2 regions of the Ramlibacter sp. 2FC genome follow, and region 1 is predicted to be linked to the other one. Evidence: predicted binding sites of a transcription regulator. Region 1 holds the regulator's gene; the other holds the start of a gene.
The links. Region 1 encodes FliA, which starts transcription of late flagellar genes. Its sites were predicted from a motif close to CTAAAGTTTNNNNNNNNNNNGCCGNTA; they were not measured.
Positions count from the first base shown of each region.

Region 2: a site for FliA is predicted at 3,449-3,475, ahead of kleA (stable inheritance protein KleA). Genes of this name have one in related genera too.

Region 1 covers NZ_SCMM01000018.1:46,797-58,538, forward strand. Annotated here, with positions in the region: gene flhA (flagellar biosynthesis protein FlhA) at 1-1,690, shown strand, start outside; gene flhF (flagellar biosynthesis GTPase FlhF) at 1,687-2,997, shown strand; gene FFS10_RS09995 (MinD/ParA family ATP-binding protein) at 2,990-3,787, shown strand; gene FFS10_RS10000 (RNA polymerase sigma factor FliA) at 3,805-4,518, shown strand; gene FFS10_RS10005 (hypothetical protein) at 4,543-4,896, opposite strand; gene flgM (flagellar biosynthesis anti-sigma factor FlgM) at 4,912-5,232, opposite strand; gene flgA (flagellar basal body P-ring formation chaperone FlgA) at 5,342-6,088, opposite strand; gene flgB (flagellar basal body rod protein FlgB) at 6,266-6,664, shown strand; gene flgC (flagellar basal body rod protein FlgC) at 6,676-7,092, shown strand; gene FFS10_RS10030 (flagellar hook assembly protein FlgD) at 7,110-7,763, shown strand; gene flgE (flagellar hook protein FlgE) at 7,780-9,102, shown strand; gene flgF (flagellar basal-body rod protein FlgF) at 9,149-9,877, shown strand; gene flgG (flagellar basal-body rod protein FlgG) at 9,895-10,677, shown strand; gene FFS10_RS10050 (flagellar basal body L-ring protein FlgH) at 10,674-11,354, shown strand; gene FFS10_RS10055 (flagellar basal body P-ring protein FlgI) at 11,359-11,742, shown strand, end outside.
Region 2 covers NZ_SCMM01000019.1:103-5,567, forward strand. Annotated here, with positions in the region: gene FFS10_RS10180 (transcriptional repressor gene korB) at 1-970, opposite strand, end outside; gene FFS10_RS10185 (ParA family protein) at 967-1,731, opposite strand; gene FFS10_RS10190 (transcriptional regulator KorA) at 1,728-2,036, opposite strand; gene FFS10_RS10195 (DUF2761 domain-containing protein) at 2,157-2,567, opposite strand; gene kleE (KleE stable inheritance protein) at 2,569-2,895, opposite strand; gene kleA (stable inheritance protein KleA) at 3,105-3,341, opposite strand; gene korC (transcriptional repressor KorC) at 3,499-3,756, opposite strand; gene FFS10_RS10215 (hypothetical protein) at 3,773-4,981, opposite strand; gene FFS10_RS10220 (hypothetical protein) at 4,993-5,211, opposite strand; gene FFS10_RS10225 (antirestriction protein) at 5,256-5,465, opposite strand, start outside.

The sequences.
Region 1 (11,742 bases):
GATCAACTTCATCGTCGTGACCAAGGGTGCCGAGCGCATCGCCGAGGTCGGCGCGCGCTTCACCCTGGATGCGATGCCCGGCAAGCAGATGGCCATCGACGCCGACCTCAACGCCGGGCTGATCGACGAGAAGGAAGCGAGGCGGCGGCGCGCCGAGGTCGGCGAGGAGGCCGGCTTCTTCGGCGCCATGGACGGCGCCTCCAAGTTCGTGCGCGGCGACGCGGTGGCCGGCATCCTGATCCTGGCGATCAACGTCGTCGGCGGGCTGATCGTCGGCGTGGCCCAGCACGGGCTGCCGGTGCAGCAGGCCACCAACGCCTATGTGCTGCTGGCCGTCGGCGATGCCCTGGTGGCCCAGATCCCGGCCCTGCTGATCTCTATCGCCGCCGCCATGGTGGTCTCCCGCGTGGGCAAGGACCAGGACGTGGGCCACCAGATCACCGGCCAGCTGTTCGGCTCGCCGCGGGCCCTGGGCATCGCGGCGGCCGTGATCGGCACCATGGGCGTGATTCCCGGCATGCCGCACCTGACCTTCCTCGCCATCGCGGCGGCCATGGGCTGGGGAGCCCATGTGCTGCACCAGCGCCAGGCGCGTGCGCAGCTGCAGGCGCAGCACAGCCCGGCGCAGGCCAGCCCTGCCCACCCCAATGCCGAGGCCAGCTGGGACGACCTGCAACCAGTGGATCTGCTGGGCCTGGAGGTCGGCTACCGGCTGATCCAGCTGGTGGACGCCGACCGCCAGGGCGACCTGCTGGCGCGCATCAAGGGTGTGCGCCGCAAGTTCGCCCAGGAGGTCGGCTTCCTGCCGCCAGCCGTGCACATTCGTGACAACCTGGAGCTCAAGCCCAGCGCCTACCGCATCAGCCTGCGCGGCGCGGTCGTCGGCGAGGGCGAATGCTTTCCCGGCATGTCGCTGGCCATCAACCCGGGCCATGCCGCGACCGCGCTGGCCGGCACCCACACCACCGACCCGGCCTTCGGCCTGCCCGCGGTCTGGATCGAGGAGCGCCAGAAGGAAAACGCGCAAATGGCCGGTTATACGGTGGTTGATTCCTCGACCGTGGTCGCGACCCATCTTTCACACTTGATGCAGGTCCACGCCGCCCGCCTGCTGGGACGCACCGAGGTGCAGCAGCTGGTGGAGCATGTGGCCCGACTCGCCCCGAAACTCATCGAGGATGTGGTGCCGAAGATGGTCAGCATCCCGGCCTTGCAGAAGGTGCTTCAGTTGCTGCTGGAAGAATCCGTACACATCCGTGACATGCGGACCATCGTCGAAACCCTGGCCGAACACGCCGGCGCGACGCCCGAGCCGGCCGAGCTCGCCAGGCGCATCCGCATCAACCTGGCGCCCGCCATCGTCCAGCAGATCTACGGCCCTGTGAAGGAGCTGGACGTAATCGCCATCGCACCGGACCTGGAACGCCTGATCACCCAGGCCCTGACCTCGCCGCACGGCGCGGCGCTGGATCCCGGAGTGGCCGAGACCGTGACCCAGTCGGCGGCCAGCGCCAGCAAGAAGCAGGAGGACCTCGGCGTGCCTGCCTGCCTGCTGGTGCCCGACGCCATCCGCCCCCCCATGGCGCGGTTGCTGCGCCGCGCCGCGCCGCGCCTGGCGGTGCTGGGCCATAGCGAGATCCCCGACACCCACACCATACGCATAGGCTCGCTGATCGGAGGTGCGGCATGAACGTCAGGCGCTTCATCGCCGCCACCGCGCGCGACGCCCTGACCCAGGTGCGCGCCGCCTTCGGCGACGACGGCATGGTGCTCGCGACGCGCCCCTGCGCCGAGGGCGTCGAGGTGCTGGCCATGGCCGCCGAGGGCGCGCCGCGGCACGAGACCACCGACGCCGGCCAGGCCGCTTCGCGGCACCCGCCGGCCAGTTCGGTGAGCGAGGACGTGCAGCAGCTGGCCATGAGCACCCTGTCCTTTCAGGACTACGTGCGCGAGCGCATGCTCAAGCGGCGCCAGGCCGCGCCGCTGCCCTCACCCGCTGAACTCGAGCCGCCCGCGCCCGCCGGGGCCGACGCCGTTGCGGCGCGCCTGGGCGCCGAGCATGAGCGCGCCGTGCTCGACGAGTTGCGCAACGTCAGGACACTGATCGAGTCGCGCTTTGGCGCGATGGCGTTCATGGACGGGCTCAGGCGCAGCCCTGCCCAGTCTCAGCTGGCGGCCCGGCTGCTGCAGGTCGGCTTGTCGCCGGCCCTGGTGCGCACCCTGGTGCAGCGCCTGCCGGCGGACGCGGGCGACGGCCTGGCCTGGGCCCGCGAGGTGCTGGCGCACAACCTGCGCACCGGCGAGACGGAGCCGGCGCTCGAGGACCAGGGCGGCGTTTTCGCTTTGGTAGGCGCGACCGGCGTCGGCAAGACCACGGGCACGGCCAAGCTGGCGGCGGCCTTTGCTGCCAGGCATGGCGCCGCGCAGCTGGGCCTGATCACGCTGGACGCCTACCGCGTCGGCGCCCACGAGCAGTTGCGCGCCTACGGCCGCATCCTGGGCGTGGCGGTGCACACCGCCCACGACCGCGCGGCGCTGGATGACCTGCTGGACCTGCTGTCCGTCAAGAAGCTGGTGCTGATCGACACCGCCGGCCTGGCCCAGCACGACGACCGCACGCAGGAGCTGCTGGAGATGCTGGGCGATGCGCGCATCCGGCGCCTGCTGGTGCTGAACGCGGCGGCCCAGGGGGAGACCCTGGAGGATGTGGCGAAGGCCTACCGCGCCAGCGAGTGCCACGGGGTGGTGCTGTCCAAGGTGGACGAGGCCGTGCACCTGGGTACCGCGCTCGACGTGCTGGTGCGCCACAAGCTCAAGCTGGTGCAGGTCGCGGACGGGCAGCGCGTGCCCGAGGACTGGCATCGCCTGTCTGCCCAGGCCCTGGTGCAGCGCGCGCTCGGCCGCGAGGGCCGTGCGGCCTACCGCATGGACGCCGAGGATCTGCAGCTCATGTTCGGCCCGGTGCCCGGCCCGGCTAGCGAGGGCCTGCATGCTTGAGGAGATCGCCGATCAGGCCCAGGGCCTGCGCCGCCGCTTTCAGCGTCCGCAGTTGCAGATGCTGCCGCTCGTGGCCAATCCCCATGTGGCCGGCACGCACCGCCTGCTCGATGCCCTGTGCCGGGCGCTGGGCCGCCATGGGCTGCGCTGCCTGGTGGTCGACGCCGTGCCCGGCGCCGGCGGCCAGGACCGCGCCCTGACGCAGGCCCTGGCGCGCGGCGCCGGCCTGGAACGCTGGATCGAGCATGTCGAGACCCATGTGGCGGTGCTGGCCGCCGACCCGGCGGCCTGGTGCGCTGGGTCGGACAGCGAGCTGCTGGCACGCTGGTCCAGGGCCTTGCAGCAGGCCGCGCCGGACACGGACGTGGTCGTCTTCCACGCCCAGGCCGAACTGCTGAGCCGCCTTTTCGCCCGGCACGAGGTCTGTCCGCTGGTGCTGTGCGGCGACACGCCGGACAGCCTCACCCATGCCTACGCCGGCATCAAGACCCTGAGCCTGCAGGCCGGCCTCAGGCGCCAGGCCGTGCTGCTGGACCTGCCGCGCCACGAGGCGCAGCTGCCAGCAGCGGCCGCGCGCCTGGCGCGCTGCGCCAGGGACTTCCTCGGTGCCCAGTTGCACCCGCTCGCATGGACGCATGCCATGGGCGCCAGCGAGCAGGCCCTGGCGCACCAGCTGAGCGGGCTGTCGATCGGCCTGCTGCGCGAGGCGCTCGAGCCGCCACCGCGTGCGCCTGGCCACGCCACGCTGTCGACCCGGCCGGCAGCCGCACCGGCCCGCGTTCTGCACTGACATTCCCGGAGCTTTCCATGTACACCGCCAAAGGCCGCCTCGACCACAGTTCGATGCTCAAGCAGTACAGCCCGCTGGTGAGGCGGCTGGCCCACCAGATGATTGCCAAGCTGCCGGCCAACGTCGAGATAGACGACCTGATCCAGGTCGGCATGATGGGGCTCAACGACGCGCTCAGCCGCTTCGACGCGGCGCAGGGCGTGCAGTTCGAGACCTTCGCCTCCCAGCGCGTGCGCGGCGCCATGCTCGACGAGCTGCGCGGCACGGACTGGATGAGCCGGGGCGACCGAAAGCAGCAGCGCTCGATCGAGCAGGCGGTGCACAGGCTCGAGCAAAAGCTCGGGCGGGCGCCGCTCGAGAGCGAGATCGCCGCCGAGATGGGCATCGCCCTGGCGCAGTACCAGGAATTGCTGGGCAAGGTGCGCGGCACACAGCTGGTCTACCTGGAGGACATGGGCAGCGAGGACGGCGACAGCGATTTCCTCGAGCGCCACATGGCCGACCGCGATGCCGATCCCCTGAGCCGGCTGGACGACTACCGGCTGCGCGCAGCCCTGGTCGATGCCATAGCCCAGCTGCCCGAGCGCGAGCAGTACGTGATGAGCATGTACTACGAACAGGGCATGAACCTCAAGGAAATCGCCGCAGTGCTGGGCGTGACCGAGTCGCGCGTCTGCCAGCTGCACAGCCAGTCGATCGCCCGCCTGCGCGTCAAGCTGCGCCAGTGGTGAGCCCCCTACAGGAGGCCTGAACGATCAGGGCGCTGCGTACACCACGGCCGGCGTCGCGGGCATCAGCACATTCATGGCGCGCTGCACCGCGGCACTGGCACGGGCCAGGCTTTCACGCTCGGCAGCCACGGCGCCCTGCAGCTTGGCCAGGCGCGGCCGCAGGCCGTCAGGCAAGCCACCGCCCTGCGCGGTCGCCGAGCTCAGCACTGCCATGGCCTGCTGCAGGCTGCGCTGCAGCCGCGCCGAGCCGGCGGAGATGGCTTCGCTGTCGCGCTCGCGCAGGGCCTGGGCCAGGGACTCCAGTTGCGACTCGAGCGACCGAATCAAGGCTTCGAGCGGCTGGGCGGGGCGTTCGATGGCGGGGGCGGGCGTTCTCATCGGATGCGGGCGGCGTCAGTGGGTCGGGCCGGTCAGCAACTCGCGCGCATTGGCGATCAGCTGGTCGGCGATCGCTCCGGGGTTGGGCTTGAAGCGGCCTTCGGCAATGGCCTGGCGCATGGCCTCGACCTTTTCGGCGTTGAACTCGGGCGTGCCGGACATCAGCTCCCTGGCGGTGCCGGACAAGTGCACCGTGGCGCTTTCGGGGCGGCCTTCGGGCGGGGCCAGTGGCGGCTGCGCCGCGTCGCTGCGCCCGGTCTCGCGCGCGCCCGCGGGGCTTGTGCCGCCAGCGGTGCCGGCGACCGTCGTGGCTTCAATGGGTTGACCGATTTTCATGGATATGTCCTCGCACGGAGTGGATGCGGCAAGCGCCTTGCCGCCATGATCGCTGTATCGGCCGCCCAAGGCAAAAATTTAGCCCTGTTTGACGCATCGCCGCCACGGCTCACAACAGCACCTCGACGGTGCGCTCGGCGCGCGCGATGCCGCTGACCACCCGGCCGCCTTCCACCATCACGCGCACGGTCTGGCCGTCCAGCCCCGGGCCCAGGGCCCGCCCCTCGCTGCGGATCGCAAATCCCCGCCCCTGGGCCAGCAGCCTGACCGTCTCGCCGACGCCGAACCACTGCCTGGGCCGCAGGTGATGCTCGCGCAGGACCTGGCCCGCCGCCAGGGGCCGGGCCAGGCTGCGTCCGCGCAGCGCGTCGGCGTCGACCAGGGCCGGCGAGGCCTCGGCCGCCAGGTCGACCTCGGCCAGGCGCAGGACCTCGGCAGACAAGGCCCGCCCCGGCGCCAGATCGGCGCTGGCCGTGAGGGCCTGGCCGAACACCCGCACCGTGGCCGGCAGGTAGACGTTCCAGCGCGTGGCGCCTTCCAGGCAGCGCAGGCCGATGCGTATGCGCCCCCAGGGCCGGGTGCCCGGCGGCAGATAGGGCTCCATCCGAAGGCAAGGCGCGAGCCGGATGCGCTCGTCGAGCGCGCCCAGGCTGACCTCCACGCGCGGCCGCCGGCCCGCCGGGCCCGCGACCGCCGCCCCACCGGCATGGGCCTGGACCCACTCGGTCAGCCGACCGGCAAGCGGTGCGGCATCGGGCGTCGTGTCCGCGGCTGCGCCGCGCAGGGCGCACAGCAGCATCAGGCCGGCGCACAAGGTGCGTCGCCAGTCGCCAGGAATGAAGCGCGGTTTGGACATGCGGGCAAGGGGAAGCTCCATCGTGACTGTAGGCGCAGCGGCCGCCGGCCTGGCTTCGAATTGAGCGTTTTTTGGCCGCTTATTCGCGTGAACGGGGCAGCCGCAGATTCCGACAATGGGTCCCGACTGCCCGGCCGCCCGTCGCGACCTGTGCCGCAGACACCAGGAGCCTTCGTCATGCTAGACCGCCTCACCCAATCGCTGAGCTTCCAGTCGGACGCGCTGGTGCTGCGCGCCGAGCGGCAGCGCCTGCTGGCGAGCAACATCGCCAATGCCGACACCCCCGGCTACGTGGCGCGCGACATGGACTTCGCCGCGGCCATGCGCCAGGCCAGCGGGGCCGGCGCCGCGGCGCTGGCGGCCACGGCCCCCGGCCACATGGTCCAGACCGGCGCAGGCCGGTCCGCAGCAGCGTTGAACTATGCCCAGGCCGCGCAGACCAACCTGGACCGCAACTCGGTCGACATGGACCGCGAGCGTGCCAACTTCGCCGACAACGCCGTGCGCTACGAGGCCACGCTGCGCTTCATCAACGCCGGCGTGCGCACGGCCCTGAGCGCCATCACCGGACAGTAAGCTGGCCCGCCATGTCGATGTTCCAGATCTTCAGCATTTCGGGCAGCGCCGTGAGCGCGCAGTCGCAGCGCCTGAACACCGTGGCCAGCAACCTGGCCAACGCCGATACCGTCGCCGGCCCCGACGGCAAGGCCTACAAGGCGCGCCAGGTGGTGTTCCAGACCTTGCCGCTGGGCAACGCGGCCCAGGACGACGGCGCGGCAGGCGTGAAGGTCACGCAGGTCACCGAGGACGCGACGCCCGGGCGCCGTGTGCATGCGCCGGCCCACCCGCAGGCCGACGCCGAAGGCTATGTGACCTACAGCAACGTGAACGCGGTGCAGGAAATGGTCGACATGATCTCGGCGTCCCGCTCCTACCAGAACAACGTCGAGGTCATGAACACAGCCAAGACGCTCCTGCTCAAGACCCTGCAAATGGGCCTGTGAGCGCCCCAGGACCCACCATGATCAACGCCATCTCCAGCGCCACCACGGCCTCCAGCAGCAGCGCCGCCGTCACCAGCACACAGGCCGAGGCCGGCTCTCAGGACCGCTTCCTCAAGCTGCTGGTCACGCAGATGCAGAACCAGGACCCCTTGAACCCGCTGGACAACGCGCAAGTGACCAGCCAGATGGCGCAGATCCAGACCGTTGCCGGGGTCGAGAAGCTGAACGCCTCCCTGGGCACCATGGCCAGCTCGTTCCAGCAGGCGCAGGCGCTGCAGGCGGCGACCCTGATCGGGCGCGACGTGCTGGTGCCAGGCAACAGCATGACCCTCAGCGAGGGACAGGGGCGCGGCGCCTTCGAGCTCGCCGACAGCGCCGCGTCGGTGAACGTGGAGGTCAGCGACGCGAGCGGTCAGGTGATCGACCGCTTCAGCCTGGGCGCCCTGGACAAAGGCCGTCACCACTTCTCCTGGTCGCCTGAGGGCGGCACCGACCTGAGCGAGGTGACTTTCAAGGTCACGACGGGCTCGGGCAGTGCAGCCAGCACGGCGACCACCTACACGCGCGACACGGTCGGGGCGGTGATCACCGGCGCCAGCGGCCTGGAGCTCGACCTCTACAGCGGCCGCAGCGCGGCCTACAACAGCGTCGCTGCGGTCCTGCAGCACTGACACAGGAGTCCACCGCATGAGCTTCCAGCAAGGCCTGTCCGGCCTCAACGCCTCCAGCAAGAACCTCGACGTCATCGGCAACAACGTGGCCAATGCCGGCACCTTTGGCGCCAAGTCCGCGCGCGCCGAGTTCGCCGACATGTACGCGGCCTCGATCAACGGCTCGGGCGCCAGCAACATCGGCATCGGCGTCCAGCTGGCCGCGGTGGCCCAGCAGTTCACGCAGGGCAACATCACCACCACCGAGAACCCGCTGGATCTGGCCATCAACGGCGCCGGCTTCTTCCAGGTGGCCAAGGTCCTGAGCGATCCCGGCGCCGGCCCCAACGCCACGCCCCAGCTGGACGGCGCCAACCTGTACACCCGCAACGGCCAGTTCAAGATCAACCGCCAGGGCTATGTGGAGAACAACCAGCAGCAGGTGCTGCTGGGCCACTCCATCGACGCCAACGGACTGCCCAGCGCGAGCCTGGAGCCGATCCAGCTGCCGACCACCGGCATCAAGCCGCGCATGACCAGCGGCGTCGACCTGGAGTTCAACGTCGACGCGCGCGCCGCCGCCACCGGCCCCGCGGGCGCGACCAACAGCATCGACTTCAACGACCCCAGCAGCTACAACAACGCCACCTCGGTCACCGTGTTCAACGAACAAGGCGACGACATGGCAGTGACCTACTACTTCCAGAAGACGGGAGACAACACCTGGAAGGTCTTCGGCACGGTCGATGGCAGCACGCTGCAGGGCAGCGCCGCGGCACCCGAGCCCATCGCCACCATCAACTTCCCGACCTCCGGCGGCAACCCCACGGCCGCCGGCGGCGGCTCGGTGCTGCTGGCCGACGGCAGCACCGTCACCAACGGCCAGATCCCGATCACGGTCCCGGGCTCCAGCGGCCCGCAGGCCATCACGGTGGACCTGTCGCGCGCCACCCAGTACGGCACCAACTTCGGCGTCACCAACCTGTCGCAGGACGGCTACACCGCGGGCCAGCTGGTAGGCACCTCGATCGACGCCAGCGGCGTGGTGATGGCGCGCTTCTCCAACGGCCAGAGTGCCTCGGTGGCGCAACTGGAGCTGGCGACCTTCCGCAACCCCCAGGGCCTGCAGGCCCTGGGCGGCAACGCCTGGACGGCCACCTACGCTTCGGGCGATCCCACGCGCAGCGCCCCCGGCTCGGGCAACATGGGCGTGCTGCAATCGGGCGCCCTGGAGGAGTCCAACGTGGACCTGACGGCCGAGCTGGTCAACATGATCACGGCGCAGCGCAGCTACCAGGCCAACGCCCAGACCATCAAGACGCAGGACCAGGTCATGCAGACCCTGGTCAACATGCGCTGATCGCCACAGGCCGCCGCCCTCCCGAAGCACCCACCGAGGCCCGCCCATGGACCGCATGATCTACCTCTCGATGTCCGGCGCCAAGGCCACCATGCAGCGCCAGGAGGTGCTGGCCAACAACCTGGCGAATGCCTCGACGCTGGGCTTTCGCGCCGAGCTGCAGGCCTTGCGCGCCGTGCCGGTGCGCGGCGACGGTGCGAGCACCCGCGTGTACGCGCTCGAGACCACCACCGGCTACGACGCCAGGCAGGGCAGCGTCCAGCACACCGGCCGGCCGCTGGATGTGGCCCTGCAGGGCAACGCCTGGCTCAGCGTGCAGGGACTGGACGGCACCGAGGCCTACACCCGGGCCGGGGCGCTGACGGTCTCGGCAGACAGCAGCCTGATGACCCAAGGCGGCCTGCTGGTGCTGGGCGAAGGCGGCCCCTTGCAGCTGCCGCCCAACGCGCAGGTGAGCATCGCCGCCGACGGCACCGTGAGCGCGCGCAACGGCCGCGGTGCCACCTCGGCGGTGGGCCGCCTCAAGCTGGTCACGCCCGAGGCGCCGCTGCAGCGCGGCGGCGACGGCCTGTTCCGCGCCGCGCAGGGCGAGGAGCTGCCGGCCGATCCGAACGCGCGGCTGCAGGAGGGCGCGCTGGAGCAATCCAACGTGAACGCCGTCGAGACCATGGTGGCCATGATCTCCGCGGCGCGCCAGTTCGAGCAACAGATGAAGATGCTCAAGACCGCCGAGGCCGACGAGAACGCCTCGGCCAAGCTGCTCAGCACCAACTGAACACGGAACCCGACACCATGATGCGCGCCCTCTGGATTTCGAAGACCGGCATGGAGGCCCAGCAGACGCAGCTGGACCATGTCTCCAACAACCTGGCCAACGTGGCGACCACCGGCTACAAGCGGGCCAGCGCCCAGCTCGAAGACCTGATGTACCAGAACCTCAGGCAAAGCGGCGCGAATTCGAGCGAACAGACCAACCTGCCCACCGGCCTGCAGGTCGGCCTGGGCACGCGCGCCGTGGCGACGGCGCGCAACTTCGCCCAGGGCAACCTGCAGCAAAGCAGCAACGCGCTGGACGTGGCCATCAACGGCAGCGGCTTCTTCGAGATCCAGATGCCCGACGGCACGGCCGCCTACACGCGCGACGGGTCCTTCAAGACCAATGCCAGCGGCCAGCTCGTGACCAACAACGGCTATGCCGTGGCCCCGGGCATCACCATCCCCGCCAACACGCGCAGCGTCACCATCTCCGCCGACGGCGTGGTCTCGGCCGTGGTGCCGGGCGCCGCCCAGCCGGTGCAGCTGGGCACCGTGCAACTGGTCGGCTTCGTCAACCCGGGCGGACTCGAGCCGCGTGGCCAGAACCTCTACAGCGAGACCGCCGCGTCGGGCACGCCAACCGCCGGCCAGCCCGGCAGCGAAGGCCTGGGCCAGCTGCAGCAGGGTTTCCTCGAAACCTCGAACGTCAACGTGGTCGAGGAGCTGATCGGCATGATCCAGACCCAGCGCGCCTACGAGCTCAACTCCAAGGCGATCCAGACTTCGGACCAGATGCTGCAGCGTCTGGGGCAGCTGTGAGCGCGCGCGCCCCTGGCCTGCGCCTGCTCGCCGCGGCGCTGCCGCTCCTGCTGGCCGGCTGCGAGACCCTGGCGCCCAAGGTCGAGCTGGCCGGCCCCTTCACCGCGCGCCCCGCGCCGGCGCCCGCGCCCGCCGCGACCACCGGCAGCCTGTTCCAGGCCGCGAGCTACCGGCCTCTGTTCGAGGAGCACAGGGCGCGCGCGGTCGGCGACAGCCTGCTGGTCAACATCGTCGAACGCGTCCAGGCCAGCCAGCGCTCGGCGTCCTCGGTGGAGAAAAAGGGCGCGCTGGAGAGCGGCATCAGCGCCCTGCCCTTCGCCTCGGCGCGCACGCTGGGCCGACTCGACGCCTCGGGATCTTCCTCCAACACCTTCTCGGGCAAGGGCGGCACGGAAAGCGCCAACGACTTCTCGGGCACCATCAGCGCCACCGTGATCGAGGTCCTGCCCAACGGCCATCTGATCGTCAGCGGCGAGAAACAGATCGGCCTGAACCACAACGTGGAGGTGATGCAGTTCACCGGCCGCGTCGACCCACGCGGCATCCAGGCCGGCAACATGGTGAGCTCCGCCCAGATCGCCGACGTGCGGCTGGCCTACCGCGGCCAGGGCCAGCAGGCCGAGGCCCAGGCCATGGCCTGGCTGGCACGCTTTTTCCTGACCTTGCTGCCGCTTTGACCCCATGGCTCTCCCTCCCGCCTCTCCCCTGCCCCGGCCAAGGCGCCTCAGCCGGACCCCGCGCGCGCTCTGGCGCCTGCTCGGCCTCGCCGCCGCGCTGACCCTGGGCGTGTGCCTTCCGGTCCAGGCCCTGCGCATCAAGGAAGTGGCCAGCGTCCAGGGCGTGCGCAGCAACCCGCTGGTGGGCTACGGCCTGGTGGTGGGCCTGGACGGCACGGGCGACCAGACCGCACAGACGCCGTTCGCCGCGCAGAGCGTGACGGCCATGCTGCAGCAGATGGGCGTCAACGTGCCGCCGGGCACCAACATGCAGCTCAGGAACGTGGCCACCGTCATGGTCACGGCCCAGCTGCCCGCCTTCGCCCAGCCGGGCCAGGCCATAGACATC
Region 2 (5,465 bases), on a different contig from region 1:
CCTCGGCCGGCGGCCGGCGGTTGAGGATCAGGCGGGCCGGGCGGTCGTCGTGCGTGACCTGGATGATCGCTTTCTTGAGCTTGTCCGGGTCGGGTTCCTTCGGCTCCTTCTTCTTGGCGTCATCCTCCGGGCCTTGCCCGTCGCCCTCGGCCTCGCCATCCGTCTTGCCGCTGAACGCATCGACGGTGTTGGGGTCGCGGTCGCCTTCCTGGTGGCGCTTGTCCTCCAGGTACTCGCGCAGCAGCTTGACCGATCCGCGCGTCAGCTCCTGGCTGTCGTCGGCCAGCCACGCACCCACTTCCTCGGGGTTCTTCTTGAACGCCGTCACCAACTCGTTGATGACGGTCACATCCTTGGCGCGGCCAGTGTTGAACGCCTCGGCAATCGGTTCGGGCAAGTCCAGCAGCGTGACGTGCTGTGTGACGAACGCCGGCGACTTGCCGATCTCCTTGGCGATCTCCGACTTCTTCTTGCCCTTCGCCAGCTCGCGGCCGATGAAGTCCGCGATCTCGCGGGCCGTCAGTTCGTTGCGTTGCAGGTTCTCGATTACCTGGTCGGCCTCGTTGTAGTCGTTGTCGATGAAAGCCGGGATGGTGGTCTTGTCGGCCCATTTCGAGCCACGGTAGCGCCGCGCACCGTGGTTGATGAGGTAGCGGCCCGGCGCGTCCGGGTTCTCGCGCACGCTGATGGGCGACTTCACGCCGCGCAGCTTGATCGTCTCGCCGATCTCGGCGATGGACTCCGGCGAGAAGCCGGGGTTGTCCGCCGTGCGCGGCTGGTGCGGGTCTTCGTCGATGAGGTCAAGCGGCAGCTCCTGCGGGCCGCCAGGGGCCGCATTCGCGGCCTGTGGCTCGTCCAGCAAGCTCGACAGGTCGCCGAGGCCATCCAGGCCCAGCCCGCCGCCCTTGGGCTTCTCTGCGGCCGCTTGCGGGGCCTTCTTCTTGGCGTTGGTCTTTACGGCGCTGGTCATTGCGCGATCTCCATCTTCGTGAACACGTAATCCGCCAGGGCGCGCACTTCCTGGGTGGCCTTGCGCGCAGCGGTTTTCTTGATCTTCCACACTGGCATCTGCTCGCCCAGCGCCTCCGCGATACTGTCTCGCGCGCCGACACTGAACGGCAAGATCAGTTGCGGATATGCCTGCTGCAAGGTCGCCAGGTTGCTGACGTGGCGCGGCTTCCGCGCGTCCACCTTGTTCGGCACCATGCCGAGAAAGCGCAGCTTCGGGTTTTGCTTGCGCAGGTTGCCGATGACGGCAACCATCTTCTTCATGCCTTGCAAGCTGTACGCCTCCATTTCGACCGGCGAAAGCATGTAGTCGGCGGCCAGCACGGCCGCCGTCATGGCAACGCCAAGGGAAGGGGCGGTGTCGATCAGGCACACGTCGAAGAACTCGCCTAGCGCCGCGATGCTGGCCCGCAGCGCGCCGGCGGCCTGGGCCAAGTCCATCTTGTCCAGGTTGGCCAGGCTGGCATCGGCCGCGATCAGCGCCAGGCCGTCATCCTCCCGGCCAGCGAACCAGGCGCGCAGCTCGTCGCCGCCGGCGGTGAACATGCGACTGGCGGGATAGCCCGAGTCGTGGCCGGCCAGCGTCCAGCTTGCATTGCCCTGGGTGTCCAGGTCGATCACTGCAACCCGAAGGCCGCGCTCCTGGAAGTCGAACGCCAGGTGGCAGGTTGCGAAGGTCTTGCCCTGTCCGCCTTTCTGAATTGCCGTGACCAGTGTTTTCATGAGTTGGGTTCCTGTTTCCTCTTTCCCTTGGCGTCGGCTTCCCAACGCTTGACGATGAACGCTTGATGCTCCGGCAGTACCGCCGTCACCCGCGCGAAGCCCTGCGGGAGCACTTCCCCCGCCGCTGCCCACACGCGACTGACCGCTTGCGATACCGCCCCCTTGGTCAGCCCCAGCGAGGCCACAAACTCGGCCTGGGGCCTTCCATCGACCAGCACGCCGCGCGCTATGTCGATGGTCTGTTGCCCGATCTCCAGGCCCTTGATCGCCGCCTGGAATTGGGCTTCGGTTAGCCGTTTCTTCATGGAGAACACCCATATAAACTCCACACCCGGTTGTTGAACAAAAGGCGGTGCCAGCCGCCGACCATGTGCAGAAGTTTAGCTAAACTCGCCGGGCGCGTCAAGCCTTTTAGCGGCTAAAAATCACCCCTTCTTGGCGTCATCCGAATACAGCGCGGCTAGGCGCTTGAGGTCGTCGGGGCCTTGCTGAACCTCGACCACCCGCATTCCGTAGCGCCCCATCTGCGACGCGGCGCGCGAAACTGCGAGCTGCTGCGCGTGGTCGGCGCTCACGAAGAACGTCATCAACGGCCCCACGGTGCGCGTGCCGCCGCTCGCAAAGCACACGTCGAACGAACCGCCATGCACATGCGGATCGACGCCTTCAACGAGCCGCCAGGGGTCAAGGCCCCATTCCTCGGATTGCGCGCTGTACCAATAGGCCGGCGCATCGCCGTTCAAATCGCTGGCCGCGTACTCGCGCACCAGGACGGCCACGCGGCCCGTGGTTGGCTCCACGAATCCCGGCGGGTAGGGCAGGGTCTGTTTTTTCATGTCAAAGCCCCTTCGGCTTGTAGATCGAAACGAAGTAGGTGATCGCGGTCAGCACCGCGAAGTACACCAGGAACGACCAGCCGGCATACACGCCAGGCGTGTTCCAGTGGTAGAGCATCCGCACGAACTGAAAGAAGGTGGCAATCGACAGCACCCACTTGAGGATCGGCCAGACCAACACGGTCGCCACCCATACGAACTTGACCAGGCCGGCCAGCAGGCCAGCACCGGGGGCCTTGTTGGGGGCAGCAGGCGCGGCGGCAGGCTCCACCGGCGCGGGCGCGGCGGGCTGCTCGATCTCCTTGGGGAACTTGATGATGTTGGACATAGCTTGACCCTCCACGCGCTTACGTGTTGAATGCTGGGTGCTCCCACTCGGAAGCATGGTTACGGTGTGCCAGCACCAGGCCAAGCGCCCCGGATCACTCCGGGGCGTTCCTCCACCTGGGGCCGCCCTTGATCTTGCCTCGGCTCACGCAATACTCCCTTCTTGGCGTCCTCGATAGGCCCGGCCGTTGCCGACCGGGCCATGTGCTCTTACCAGCCGGCCCGGCGCTTGGCCTGCTCGACGGCTTCCATCGACCAATGGCCCTTGGCCTGCCCCTCCAGGGAGCATCCGGCGAAGTACGCCTTGCCGCGCAGTTCCTCGGCTTTGCGCACCAGCTCGGCCGCCTCGGCCATCATGGCCGCGATCTCGTCACGGCGGGCCGGGAAGTCGGTCGCTGCCGCGCCCTCCAGCTCGTCAATCCAGGGCATGATCTTGTTGTCGCTCATCGGACTTTCTCCGGTAGTTGACCTGGGCGATGTGCCCGGCCTTCAAGTGCTATATTAGGGCAAAATGCCCTAGCCTGTCAAGCACTTTAGCTAAACTTTTTTCGCTTTACCGGAATCCGAAGGCTAAACTTTAGCCGCTAAAACCTTTCCCTTGGCGTCAATCCTCTTTCCAGATCACGCCCAGCCCGGCCAGGTCGCACAGGATCGCCCATGCCGCATAGGGAATCGGGGTGTCCTCGCCGATCCAGCGGCGGATCGTGCGGTCGCCCTTCGCGCCCAGCCCCAGCGCCTTCGCGGCCTTGCTGCCGCTGAACCCGGCCAGGCGCAGCACCTCGCGGACTTCCTCGCCGGTCGGTTGTGCCCAGCGTTCGGCCGGCTTCAAGCACTCCAGCCGGATATTGGCGTCGTTCGTCATTCGTTCGTTCTCCTGGTCAAGTGATAAGCCGCAACTGGTCGAAGCCGTAGATCGACTGGATGCAGCTCGGGTCTGAATCGACCACGCGCCGGCCTGCGCGATTGGTCTTGTACGTTACCGGCCTGTCGTCGTGCGCCCACACCTGGCGGGTGTCGGGATGCACCTTCACGATGATGATGCGCTTGCCGATGTAGCGGTCGAAAACCGGGTGATGGACGCTCACGATCTCGCACCGCTGGCCGGGCTTGAACTCCACCCGGTCGGCCGGGCCTCCATCGCCATTCCTGGCGATGCTGCAGGTTGCCGCGCTCGCTCCCGGCATCGTCGTTTCCGGCGATACAGGCCCGCCCTCGACCGGCTCGGCATCGTCGGCTTTGACGATGCTGCAGGTCATCGTCGTTTCTGGCGATGCGGGATCTCGCTCCGGGCCTGCGCCGGTGATTTTTCCCTTGGCGTCCAACCCGGCGGCCCTGGCCGCCTTGATCCTGGTCGCGGCCTCGGCCGCCCAGCGCCTGGCGATGAAGGCCCGATGCGAGGGCAGCACCACATCGACCAGGACGAACCCCGGCGGCACCAGGACGGTCGCCGGTTCGCGCCGCGCCGGCGGCTCCAGGCCGGCCAGCCAAGCGGGCAGGGGAGCATCGGCCAGGCGGTCGCGGTAGCTGGCCTCGACCATCACCGGGCGCTTCTTCTCGGCTCGCTGCGCAGCCAGGATGCCGCGCGCAACCTCGTCCACCGTCATGCAGCCCTGCGCCGTGTCGAAGTGCGAGCGGTAGCCCGTTTCGGAGATAAACGGCCTGTCCAGGTCGATGACGTGGAACTGGAAGTGGGCACCCAGCGGCCCGCCGTAGCCGGCCTCGTACTCCACCAGGGCGCGCATGTCGCCATCCGCGACCAGGAACTGGCCGCGCTGGCCCCACAAGGGCACGTCGCCAGGCACCGCCGCGCAATGGCGCTCGATGACCTGGCCGGGCGCGTCGTGGTCGGCCATGCTGCCCACGTGCGTTCCGCCGTTCATCTTCCAGATGACGGCCTCGTATCGGTCGCTGGCCGCCTCGGCGGCCGCACCGTCGCCGCGCATGATCGCCGCGTCGATCTCCACCACGGCCGCCACGGCGGCGGCCAGCAGCTCGTCGCGTTCGGTGGGCAGCTCGGCCAGCAGCTCGGCCGCCGGCGCGTTCCAGTCCTGGCCCGGCTGGGCCGGCGTCTTGCGTTTCTTCGCCATCGGCCGGCCCCTCAAGTGTCAGCACGCCGCCACGCGATCACGTCGCGGGCTTCGTAGCCGTGGCGCTTGCAGTCGTCGCAGAATCCCGAGCTGAACCCCTTGTGGTTCGTGCCGATCCATGCGGCCGGCTTGCCGCATTCGTGGCCGTAGGTGCCCGGCTCGGCGTTGTGGCACTTGCCGTCCGTCGCGTAGCTGTTCGTCGGTGCCTGGGGAGCGTTGTTCCTGGTCATGGTCGCCTCCTGGAAGCCCCGGCCGAAGCCGGGGCCGCCCCTCATCAGTCAATAGCCCGGTAGATCGCGGCCGCCTCGGCGTGGCTGGCTGCGAAGCCGCGCAGGAAGTGATAGCGGTCGATCAGGGCATCGCCGGCGTCCGTGTCGGCGGCCTCGGCCGCGAGCTGGCCCAGCGCGAACAGGGTTGCGACAATGCCGGCGGCGTCGGCCGACAACTCGCCTCGGAAGCCGTTGCCGTCCACCTCGATCTCCAG